Linked DNA regions of Methanococcoides burtonii DSM 6242. The protein of the gene in region 1 binds, or shares a complex with, the protein of each later gene. Links are inferred from orthologs where the notes say so. Each region holds a gene or a part of one and is shown in the gene's direction. Other genes may lie near its edges.

Evidence for each region. The genes of interacting proteins can lie anywhere in the genome.
Region 2: the proteins of hdrA2 (region 1) and MBUR_RS01440 are in contact, whole or in part, in a cryo-EM structure (PDB 7BKB), measured with the Methanospirillum hungatei proteins. The link is inferred for Methanococcoides burtonii DSM 6242 from one-to-one orthologs. Residues at the interface, in WP_011448822.1 of Methanospirillum hungatei: Ala269, Val270, Pro272, Val273, Ile274, Lys275, Pro276, Met281, Gly282, Met283, Ala284, Pro285, Asp306, Ser307, Cys308, Val309, Lys310, Cys311, Leu313, Phe349, Pro350, Ile351, Glu352, Tyr359, Lys360, Asp363, Val365, Ile366, Asn367, Glu370; in WP_011448819.1 of Methanospirillum hungatei: Ser2, Thr3, Leu4, Phe5, Pro6, Lys7, Tyr8, Gln21, Leu23, Leu24, Gln25, Gln26, Asn28, Pro48, Glu49, Thr76, Cys78, Ser79, Tyr80, Cys81, Pro104, Ile105, Lys108, Glu109, Gly110, Thr353, Leu355.
Region 3: the proteins of hdrA2 (region 1) and hdrC are in contact, whole or in part, in a cryo-EM structure (PDB 7BKB), measured with the Methanospirillum hungatei proteins. The link is inferred for Methanococcoides burtonii DSM 6242 from one-to-one orthologs. Residues at the interface, in WP_011448822.1 of Methanospirillum hungatei: Lys396, Tyr441, Glu455, Tyr458, Tyr459, Gln462, His463, Lys467, Phe468, Ile469, Phe488, Asp491, Leu493, Leu494, Arg496, Pro497, Val498, Asp499, Val500, Glu501; in WP_011448820.1 of Methanospirillum hungatei: Arg18, Arg19, Tyr20, His21, Leu22, Asp24, Ile40, Asn42, Met43, Cys44, Tyr45, Gln46, Arg65, Leu66, Arg69, Val72, Leu73, Leu75, Glu78, Arg100.

Annotation. Positions count from the first base shown.
Region 1 is NC_007955.1:558,132-562,041, forward strand. Bases 201-3,241 are described here. They hold hdrA2 (CoB-CoM heterodisulfide reductase HdrA2), read left to right. Parts: upstream 201-561; coding sequence 562-2,922; downstream 2,923-3,241. Other genes in these bases: MBUR_RS02800 (hypothetical protein), read left to right, coding at 201-461; MBUR_RS02810 (4Fe-4S binding protein), read left to right, coding at 2,915-3,241. Outside these bases: more of MBUR_RS02800, read left to right, coding at 171-200; more of MBUR_RS02810, read left to right, coding at 3,242-3,910. UniProt on the Methanocaldococcus jannaschii protein: Part of a complex that catalyzes the reversible reduction of CoM-S-S-CoB to the thiol-coenzymes H-S-CoM (coenzyme M) and H-S-CoB (coenzyme B).
Region 2 is NC_007955.1:260,333-264,134, reverse strand. The notes cover bases 491-3,423. They hold MBUR_RS01440 (4Fe-4S binding protein), read left to right. Parts: upstream 491-1,412; coding sequence 1,413-2,435; downstream 2,436-3,423. Other genes in these bases: MBUR_RS01435 (formylmethanofuran dehydrogenase subunit A), read left to right, coding at 2,435-3,423; MBUR_RS01445 (FmdE family protein), read left to right, coding at 806-1,396; MBUR_RS01450 (hypothetical protein), read left to right, coding at 491-547. Also shown: MBUR_RS01455 (iron-sulfur cluster assembly scaffold protein), read left to right, coding at 1-209; more of MBUR_RS01450, read left to right, coding at 260-490; more of MBUR_RS01435, read left to right, coding at 3,424-3,802.
Region 3 is NC_007955.1:1,592,216-1,596,006, forward strand. What follows is about bases 491-3,412. They hold hdrC (CoB--CoM heterodisulfide reductase subunit C), read left to right. Parts: upstream 491-1,665; coding sequence 1,666-2,160; downstream 2,161-3,412. Other genes in these bases: xseA (exodeoxyribonuclease VII large subunit), read right to left, coding at 491-1,424; hdrB (CoB--CoM heterodisulfide reductase subunit B), read left to right, coding at 2,153-3,073. Outside these bases: MBUR_RS07805 (exodeoxyribonuclease VII small subunit), read right to left, coding at 1-194; more of xseA, read right to left, coding at 201-490; mtrH (tetrahydromethanopterin S-methyltransferase subunit H), read right to left, coding at 3,631-3,791.

The DNA of each region.
Region 1 (3,910 bases):
CACGGGCCCATTTGTGCAATTAACACATCATTATCCCTTCGCATATGAGCATTAAGAGGGACGTGCAACTCCTTAATGTCATTAGGAGTATATAACTTTTTTGTGAGCAGAGAGGGATGTGCGTGAATTAATCCCAACCATTAATAAATAGTAGTGTATTATGATGAAGCATGACCGATAACAATGGAACAGAGGAGATAAACACTCAGAGTAAGCAGATAGAGGAGTTCAAGGTAGATCTAAACTATAATTCACAGATGGGGCAGCTCGCTATATGGATGCCTGAGGGAGAACATGAGATGAGGGTTATCGCAAAGGACAAAGATAAAGGGTTTGAATGTGTTTTTGTAGAGATGCACCATAATGTTGAAGAGGGCAGAGAGGCTTATGAAAACCTTGACGGTACCCAGAAGATAAAGGACCTGTTCGCCAGAACGGGCTTTGGAAAAATCTGTAAATAAATCTCAACTCAACACATAAAATTCCAACAGATCACTATTATATATTAGCATATAAGTTATATTTTTACTAAATTCAAAAGCCAACGAGGGAGTATCTCATATGCGGATAGGAGTTTACATCTGTCACTGCGGACTGAATATCGCAAGTGTCATAAATATGGATGCACTACACGAAAAAGTAGAACAGATGAAGGGTGTCGAACTTGTCAAGGACATACAGTTCATGTGTTCCGATGTCGGACAGGATGCACTCATGGACGATATTGAAGAGCACGACATCGACAGAGTACTCGTTGCAGCATGTACTCCAAAGCTTCATGAGAACACGTTCAAGAAAGTGCTGGAACGGGCGGGACTTAATACATATCTTCTTGAGATCGTAAACATCAGGGAGCAGTGCTCATGGGTGCACATGGACCATCATGACATGGCAACCCAAAAAGCCTTCGACCTCATCAAAATGGGGGTTGCCAAGCTCAGCTTACTGGAACCTTTGCGGATAAGGAAGATAAAAGCGAACAAGGACGTTCTCGTCATAGGTGGCGGTGTCGCCGGAATAGAAGCTGCCCTCACGCTGGCAGATTCCGGCACGCATGTCTATATGGTCGAAAAGGAACCTACCATTGGCGGCAAAATGGCATTGCTCAATGAAGTGTTCCCGACAAATGACTGTTCCATATGCGTTCTCGCACCAAAGATGACAGATGTGCAGAACCACACGAACATCGACCTTTTCACCTACTCCGAGATCAAAGACATCTCCGGCTCGGTTGGCAACTTCACAGTAAAGGGCATTCAGAATCCCAGATATGTGATTATAGACAACTGCAAAGGCTGTATCGATGAATGCGCAAGGGTATGCCCTGTGGACATATCCAACCCCTTCGACAGCGGTCTGGGGAAAACAAAGGCCATCAACATGCCCATACCGCAGGCCATCCCCCAAACAGCATTTATCAACAGCGATTACTGTGTGGGTTGCGGGCTTTGCAAACAGGCCTGCCCTGCAGATGCAATTGACTTTAACATGAAGGCAGAAGAGTTCACCTTCACCGTGGGAGCGGTCATAGTCGCAACCGGTTATCAGGGATTCGATGCAAAGCGCAAAGAAGAGTACGGCTATGGAGTGTTCCCCGATGTCCTCACCAACATGGAACTGGAAAGATTGCTCAATGCTTCCGGCCCAACACGTGGAAAAGTGGTCGTACCCTCGACAAAAGAGACCCCTAAAAAAGTCGCATTCATACAATGTGTAGGCTCAAGGGACGAGACCGTTGGGAATCCTTACTGCTCACGCGTCTGCTGCATGTCCTCCATGAAGAACGCACAGATGATCAAAGAGCGCTATCCTGACACCGAGGTCACCATTCACTATATCGACATACGTGCCGCCGGTGAGATGTACGAAGAATACTACGTGCGTTCACAAATGATGGGTATCGACTTCATTCGCGGAAAAGTAGCGGAGATACAGATAGACACACAAGGGAAAATGTTGCTGAGATATGAGGATACCCTTGAATGCACCCTGTGCCAAGAGAACTATGACCTTGTGGTGCTCGCAACCGGAATGGAACCCAGCAACACGACCGAACCTATTGCCAGAACACTGAATCTCACAAAACGAACTGACAGGTTCCTTTCCATCGCACACCCGAAGATGCGACCTGTGGATGCACACATAAACGGAGTGTTCATCGCCGGCTGTGCTTCAGGACCAAAAGAGATACAAGTATCCATTGCGCAGGGAAGTGCCTCTGCAGCACGTTCCACACGCCTGCTTGCAAGAGGTGAACTCGAGAACGACCCCTTCAGTGCATGCGTAGATGCTGAAAAATGTATCGGCTGCCGGATGTGTGAAGACACCTGTAATTTCAACACCATCAAAGTCATTGACGGAAAAGCAGTGGTAGATGAGATCTCATGCCAGACCTGTGGGTCATGCAGTGCCTCGTGTCCGGTAGATGCCATCGATATGCCCCATAGCACCGATGCCCAGATAAAAGCACAGATAAGGGCGGCCCTTGAGGTAAAGGATGAATTCCCGCTTATCATAGCCTTCCTTTGCAACTGGTGCAGTTACGCATCAGCAGACCTTGCAGGAACATCAAGGATACAATACCCCACCAATGTGAGGATAATTAAAGTTATGTGTGCAGGTCGTGTTGATCCCGACTTCGTACTGGAGGCATTGCAAGGGGGTGCTGATGGTGTCATCGTTGCAGGATGTCGCCTTGACGAATGCCATTACATCATCGGGAACTATGATGCAAAGCACAGGATGGACAATCTCAAGGAAGTACTGGAGGAAATCGGACTCGACCAGAGAAGACTTCGTGTCGAATGGATATCAGCCGCCGAAGGCGAGAGGTTTGCAAAGACCATCGAGGATTACGTGGATGAGCTGACAGAACTCGGACCGGTAGGTTCAGAGCTTCAGGGAGGAGATCCGGATGAGTGATGAAGAAAAATCCATGACCGTTTCAAAGGAAATGGACATCGAAGGAACTCATGTGCTCTACAAACTGATATCCGACAGGTCTTCAAAGACACTCGATTATGATTACAAACGATGTGTTGGTTGTGGCATCTGCGTAAGGATATGTCCCACCAGGGCCCTTGAGCTTGGGCCGATGAAAGAGATAGCCACAGGACTTGATGCACCACCGGTGATGATGGAACTCGATAAATGCACATTCTGCTCGATGTGTGTAAACTTCTGTCCGGTTAACGCACTGGAGATGAGAAGCGAAGGGGACTTTCCTAAAGAGGACCAATATCCACGCCTGGAACAGTTCGTCAGAATGAACGAGAAGTGTGTGCCATGCTCGCTTTGTGAAGCAACTTGTCCCGAAGATGCCATCGAACTGGAATACACATTCCCGAAGAAAGAGGATATCGCACCTTTGAAAGAAAATGCGGAAGGCGAAATAGAGATAGATAATGATAAGTGTAATCTCTGCGGGATATGTGCTCGATTCTGTGATGCGTTCCTGATGCTTGAAAAGGAACCTACCGCAACCGACCCCATGCCTTTTGAACAGCTAATAATAGATGAGGACAGCTGTGACTACTGTACGCTCTGTCAGGATATCTGTCCCGAGGATGCTATCAAGGTCAAAGGGGAGAAACCATGCGAAGCCCCTGAAGTATCAGGAAAGGTCACTGTGGATGATGCTAAATGTACCCGTTGTGGCTGGTGTGATGCGGTCTGCCCCTATGATGCAGTGGACATGCTCAAACCTTTTGAAGGTGAGCTTATGCTTGTCGAGAGCCATATCCAAAAATGCGATGCACAAGGATGTCATGCCTGCTTCAACATCTGCCCGTCCCATCTTTGGTATGTGCCTGATGACGGAAAGAACATCGCGGCTGTATATGACCTGTGTACCTACTGTGGAGCATGCGTTAATGCATGCCCTGAAGATGTTATGAAGGTCTTCCGCACA
Region 2 (3,802 bases), 300 kb from region 1 along the record:
GTTTGAAGCATGTGATGAACCCGATGGCAGGTCTTGATATCATCAGGACCGAACTTGTGCTAAAGGTGGTGGTCGAGGAAGGTACTGTTCGTATAGTGCTTGATATACCTTCGACACATCAGTTTGCAGTTGCCATAAAGGAAGATATTGTCGATAAGCTGGAATCATTGTGGGATGTTGAGAGTGTCACGGTTGATTTCATCTCCTGATATTCTTCTATCTCCTTTTTATATTTACATTTGATCAGGTTCTGATAAATATGGAAATTCGTTCTATTGCTCCTTGTACAAGCAAGCCTTCTATTTTTCATGTAGAGGCGCAGCTTGAAAATGAGATAGATATCCCAAAGGCATGTGAAGCTTTATCTGTCGAAGAAGGCGTTACCATCAAGTTTCTCAGGTGTTCTGAAGAGCTTGGTGCGATCCGTTTTACTTCAGGTGCTATGATGGTGCTTATCTATGGGAGTGGCAAGATCACTGTGAGACATGCGCCGGATGATGGTACTGCCAGACAATTGCTCGAAAGGGTTGCTGAGCTGGTGGAATGAATTTGATGAGGTGAAGGGCTGTCGATAGTTTATTCTTAGAATATGGCCTTACTTTTTCTATTTTCCGTTTTATCTGTTCCTATGCAAAAAAGAATTCAATTGGCTATTTAAGCTTCCTGCTGATATTCGACCGGCAACGATAAACTATATATAATTTTCACCAGTATGTTCCTTAACATTAGAGGCTATGCTATCAGGCAGAGCCTATAAGGATCTGGCTGATTCGATGTGTTATTTCATAAATTAAGAGGTCTTCATATGGATGATATGGATACTATTATCAACAGGATAAAAGAGCAAGATCCAGAGCTATTTTTGCAGATAGAGAAGATAATTCCTTTTCACGGGTACTTGAGCTCGGGAGCAATGATAGGATTACAGATGCTCACGATGGCGAAGAGATTACTTGATGTTAAGGAAGGAGAACGCATCTATGTTACAGCGGAGACATCAAATTGTGTCCCTGATCCATTCCAGATACTCGAGGGTGCTACCATCGGGAATAAGGGAATGAAGATCAAGGACTACGGCAAGATGGCTGTTACCGTGAACAAACGTGGTGCACCGGGTGAAATGATCATGCCCGCAGTCAGGATATATCTTGATGCGGAAAAGACCGAGGCTTATCCCAGATTGCATGCGTGGTTCATGAACCTTGAAAAAGTACGTCATGAAGAGATCCTGCCTATTTTACTCGAAGCAGGCGAGAAAATTTATTCTTACACTTTTACAGCGATCGAAGTTCCTGTCAAGAAAAGCAAGCAAGTAAGGCTGTGCGAAAAATGTGGAGAGAGCTTCATTCAATATGAAGGCGAAGCGCTTTGTGAAGCATGCAGGCATGAGCAGTAATTACGGAGTAGATGAGATGAACGAAATAGTAGTTCAGACAAAAGATAACAAGCAAGTGGTGTATTTACCAGAAAAGTGCATTGGTTGCGGAACCTGTACGATGGTCTGTCCTAAGGACACATTGATCATAGGTTCAGTAGGACCTGTTGCCAGGGGACTCATCAATAAGGAGTACCTGGATATTAGAGATACATGTATCACATGTGGAATGTGTACTAAGGTCTGTCCAACAGGTGCCCTTGAGATGAGAGAAGATGGAAAGCCTGTATGCGATGAGAACTTCCTGTGCAGCTCGCTCGCACCAACAACGGTGAACGATAATTGTGTACACTGTGGTGTATGTGAGCAGATCTGTCCGCAGGGTGCTATCGAGACCAGGCAGTGGCTTGCAAACGATGGCAGTGCACGCATAGATGGTGAAACCATCATCGATCAGGAAACCTGCGTACACTGTGGATGGTGTAGCGAGGTATGTCCAACTAATGCTATAACTGTGCAGAAACCTTTCGAGGGTACCTGGGAACGTGCAGAGGATGTCTGTCAGGCATGCCGTACCTGTGTGGATGTATGTCCATGCAATGCACTGTTCAATCCGGAATGGGCTCCAGGAGAAAGAGTTGACAAGGTCGCTCAGCGTCCTGATGCATGTATCTACTGTGGTGCATGTGCTGTTTCCTGTCCTGTCAATGCTATCGATGTCCAGAAGACAGCGATCGTTCCTGACATGAACAAGAAAGCTGTATTTGAGAAGAAACTTCTCAACAAGCCATCAGCAACTCCTGTATTGACCTCTGTCCTGGTGACAGATGAAGATGCATGTCTTGGCTGTGGAAATTGTGTGATCATGTGTCCTGTCAATGCAAAATCCTCAAAGGATCTTGCAGCAGGTTCACTGAATGATCTTGATGAGAAACCACTGCTTGAGGTAAGGAACGGTACTGTCAAAGTAGTTGATCAGGAAGCATGTGGCTCCTGTGGTGCATGTGCTCTTATCTGCCCGGTTTCTGCAATTTGGCTTGAGAAGAGGGAGGTTGAATAATGGCTGGAACTATTGTAATTAAGAACGGATATGTTTATGACCCGCTCAATGAAGTGAACGGTGAACAGCAGGACATCTTCATCAAGGACGGCGTGGTAGTTTCCGAACTTTCCGCAGCTGATCTGAAAGATGTTAAGGTAATTGATGCAACAGGCAAGACAGTTATGCCTGGTGGTGTAGATTCTCACTCACATATTGCCGGTGCTAAGGTCAATACCGGTAGGATGATGCGTCCTGAGGATGGTTACAAGACAACAAGGACAAAAACAGCTATCGCTCACTCAGGTTCAGGGGAGACCGTACCATCCGTCTACATGGAAGGTTACGAATACTCCAAGCTGGGATATACTACTGCTTTTGAGGCAGCTGTTCCTCCAATGGAAGCACGTCATACACACGAAGAGATGCGCTCCATCCCAATGCTCGATATGGGTGGCTACCTTGTTCTCGGTAACAACTGGTTCATGATGCGCTACTTGAAGGAAGGCGACATGGACAGGGCAGCAGCATATGTTGCATGGATGATGAGAACTCATAAGACATACGGTATCAAGTGTGTCAATCCTGGTGGAGTTGAGAACTGGGGCTGGGGAAAGAATGTTTCTTCCCTTGATGAGCAAAATATACACTTCGAGATATCTTCCAGGGAGATCATCGATGGGCTGACCGAAGTAAACGAAATGCTTGGTATGCCAATGTCAATGCACCTTCACGCAAACAATCTTGGTCATCCGGGAAACTACAGGACAACAAAGGAATCTCTTGGTATTTCCAGCAAAACAAAGGCAAAGCAGAACATGAGTGTTAACTGGGCTGAGACAAAGATCGATGCAAGCAGAGATCAGTCAGTGTACCTCACACACATGATGTTCAATGCATTTGCCGGCACATCCTGGCGTGATTTCGAATCTGGTGTCAAGCCTCTTGCAGATTATATCAACAACGCTGACCATGTTGTCATTGACAGTGGTTGCGTACCATTCGGTGAAGCAACATGTATGACTGGTGATGGTCCTTCCATCCACGATCTCTCAGTGCTTACTGGTGGCAAATGGTCCAACACTGATGTTGAGCTTGAATGTGGTTCAGGTGTCTGTCCATTTACATATCTTAAGAGCAACCCTGTTCACAGCACTCAGTGGGCAATGGGTCTTGAGTGCCTGCTCCTTATCGACGATCCATGGAAGACCATCATGACAACCGACAGTCCAAATGGCGGACCGTTCACCAAGTATCCACTCGTTATGAGCTGGCTCATGTCCGAGAAGTTCAGGGAACAGACATTCAGTGAATGTCACAAATGGGCTAACGACAGAAGTACACTCGGTGGTGTTGACAGGGAAATGTCCCTTTACGACCTTGCGATT
Region 3 (3,791 bases), 1.0 Mb from region 1 along the record:
GAATCCTCGATCATCTGGTTGCAAAGTAGTGCCAGTTTCATACCTTTTTCAAAGGTTTCAATACTTTCATCAAGGGTAAGCTGCCCTTTTTCAAGCTGATCGACCAGATGTTCCAGCTCTCCCAGAGATGCTTCGAATGTCTGTTCTTTTTCAGCCGCACCTTTCTCTACCTTGGCTTTCTTTGTAGTTCCCATAATTTATCACCCTTCGTAGTGCAGGTATTTCTTCCTGCTGTGGATTATATTTTCAATCTTGCATTCAAATATGCCATCATTGACAATGACATCTAATTGATCATTATCCCCCAACTCGGTAACACTTGAGATAGACAGATCATTCACAGGATCTATTGCTATGCTATACCCTCTGAGAATAGTGTTCAAAGGACTTACCGCATTGAGCTTAGATGAATGAAATTTAAGTTCGAACGTTTTATCCACTATTGTCTTTCCCATTGAAGATGTCAATTTCATTGTAAGCTCGTCCAAATATTGCGAATCCTGCAGCAGCATATCCATGATATGTTGCGGTTCCAGTTTCTTACGGATCTGTTCCAGCCGACCCTTCCCTTGTGAAATAACATGCTCCACCTCATTTTCCAATCGCGAGGACAACGTTGCAAGATGTCTTTTTACCTCTTTCTGATCCGGCACTACAAGTTCTGCCGCAGCAGAGGGGGTAGGAGCACGCATGTCAGCAGTAAAATCAGCAATGGTAAAATCCGTTTCGTGCCCCACAGCAGAAACTATCGGTTTTTTGGAATTGAAAATAGCCCTTGCAACGACCTCTTCATTGAAAGACCACAGATCTTCAAGGGAACCGCCACCCCTTCCCACAATTATAACGTCAACATCCGTCTGGTTAAGCAGTTCAATGGACCTGACAATACTTTCCGCGGACCTCTCCCCCTGAACAATGGTAGGGCTTAATAGGATATTGACAGGATACCTGCGCCTGATAACATTCAGAATATCATGTATCGCAGCCCCTGTGGGAGAAGTTACAACTCCGATCCTAAGAGGATATCCAGGGATTGGTATTTTGTGAACATCACTGAAGAGACCTTCTTGCTCAAGCTTGTTCTTAAGTTGTTCATAAGCCTTGTATAACTCGCCCACACCATCGGGACGAATGTCCTGAACATAAAGTTGATACTGCCCGCGTACCACATACACATCCACTGAACCGAATACCAGGACCTTCATGGATGATTCCAGCTCGAACCGGAGATTCCGGTTCACAGACTTGAAGCTGACACAACTTATCTGACTTTTTCCATCCTTGACCGTAAAATAATAATGACCTGAACTATGCTTTGTAAGATTAGAGATCTCTCCCTGCACCCAGATCTGATTAAGTTTCGGATTGTTCGTCAGAGTGTTCTTGATGAGGTTGTTCAGTTCTGTAACAGTATATGCGGGCATTGTTCAAATCTCCATCATATGTACGGTTATGTCTTTTTCCTATTAGTATATAGAGCGAGTGGGTTGAAAGTAATTTAAGTATGATACGTATAAATTGAACCAATTCAGAGCTAGCATAGGTTAATAAAGAGAAAAGAATGGTACTTATTATGGAGGATAACTAAATAGAACATAAAATAAATTGCTATCTTTTAAAGTGCAACGACATCTTTTATTAGGCATGAAAGGATAAATCATTTTAATGTCTGCTACAAATGGATCAACTTTTCTATCCAGGCTGGATAAAACGGGAACTGACATTCTCAAATGCATGCATTGTGGCGTTTGTACCGGCAGTTGTCCGTCTGGAAGGCATACGAGCCTGAATGTAAGGAATTTGCTCAGGAAAGCTCGCAAAGGTGAATCTGTGCTTTCTGATGAGACACTTTGGACATGTACAACATGTTATAATTGCCAGGAACGTTGCCCGAGGGGAATTGATATTGTTGATGCTATTTTTGAGATACGTGCAATAGCAGTACATGAAGGGATCATCCTCCCGGAACATCGCACCGTGGGTAAACTGTTAATCGAACATGGGCATGCAGTCCCCATAAATGCTGAGAACAGAACAAAGAGAATATCACTTGGGATGGATGAAATGCCACCCACAGTACATAGTTATCCGGATGCTTTGAATGAAGTTAAGAAGTTGCTTGCTGACTGTAAATTCGATGAGTTGATGCTAAATGAGTGAATCTGCAAGGAAGGAACACGAAATACCCAAATTGTCGCTGTTTCTTGGCTGTGTGATCCCCAATCGTTATCCAGGCATTGAAAAAAGTACAAAGTTGTGCTTAGAGAAATTGGATATCGATTGTGTCGATCTTGAAGGAGCTTCATGTTGTCCGGCACCGGGAATTCTTCGGTCGTTCGATAAGACCACATGGCTTGCCCTGTCTAGCAGGAATATTTCATTAACCGAAGATCTTGGACGTGACATACTTACTATCTGTAATGGATGTTATGGGTCCCTTGCCGATGCAAATAATGAATTGAAAGCTGACGAGGACCTTAAGGAAAGTGTTAATTCCCACCTTGCAGCCATAGACAGGGAATTTAAAGGCACACAGGATATTCGCCATATTACGGAGTTCTTGTATCAGGAAATAGAGCCTGAGAATATACGTGAGCTTGTCACACAGTCCCTGGACATCAGGGTTGCTGTGCATTATGGCTGCCACCTGCTGAAGCCTTCAAAAGGGCGGGTAGGCATGAGTGTGGAAAGGCCTTCTTTCTTTGATGAGCTTGTTGAGGCCACAGGTGCAGTAAGTGTGGATTATCCTGATAAGATGGAATGTTGCGGTGCTGGCGGAGGGGTCAGGTCTGCTTTGAGCGATGAGGCCCTTGCCCTCACAGAGCATAAATTGTCAATGATAGAAGCAGCAGAGGTTGATTGTATTGTCAACGCATGCCCGTTCTGCCACATGCAACTTGATGTGGGACAAACGGACCTTAATGAAAGGGATGGTACAGAGCATTCAATACCGGTGCTACATTACACACAATTGTTAGGGCTTGCTTTTGGATATACCGTAGAGGAACTGGGCATTGACCTCAATTCGACATTGAACAAAGCTTTTTTTGAGATGATCGAAGATCTACCTTAATTCTCACTTTTTTACATGCATGCTGCTCTTGAGCGAAGCATGAGGGGTTTTAAAAAGTGAAAGGAGGGTCGTTTAGACTAGCTTCTTGATTGAGTGGTTCTCATCCATGATCTATACCGAATTCAATCACGCTCTCTGAAGAATTATATCTACCATAACGTTAGAGCAGACTGTGTCAGTGTTTTCGATAATATCAAAACGTTGGAAGTTAGAACTGAGTGTCTGCAGGATAGTGACATTGGGACTTGCGACCCGGATTTTATTTTTTGGCCATGTCAATTATCTTCCGAATAACAATAGACCAAGTAACAATACAATTGAAAGACTTATTATGATGGCAAAAATGAGAGTTGATGATAATTTTTGATCCATACGGCGTAATTGTAACTAACAGTATAAATAAATCCCATATTGCGGACTATTTTTATAAAGAAACTATTGCCAGAATAATTAGTTGTGGAGTTTTACAACTCTTATGAACCGAAAAGGAATTCAAAATACAGATCTCGAAATTAGAAATAAGTTAATGAAAAAAAAGAAAATGAAAAGCTGGTTGTTTAGACCAGCTTGTTGATTGGGTGGTTCTCATCCATGATCTCAAGACCGAGTTCTTTTGCGGTCTCTGCGAGGATGATATCTACCATTGCGGTTGCAGGGTAGACTGTGTCAGTGTTCTCGATAGGACCGAACAGCTGGAAGTTGGAACCGAGTGTCTGCG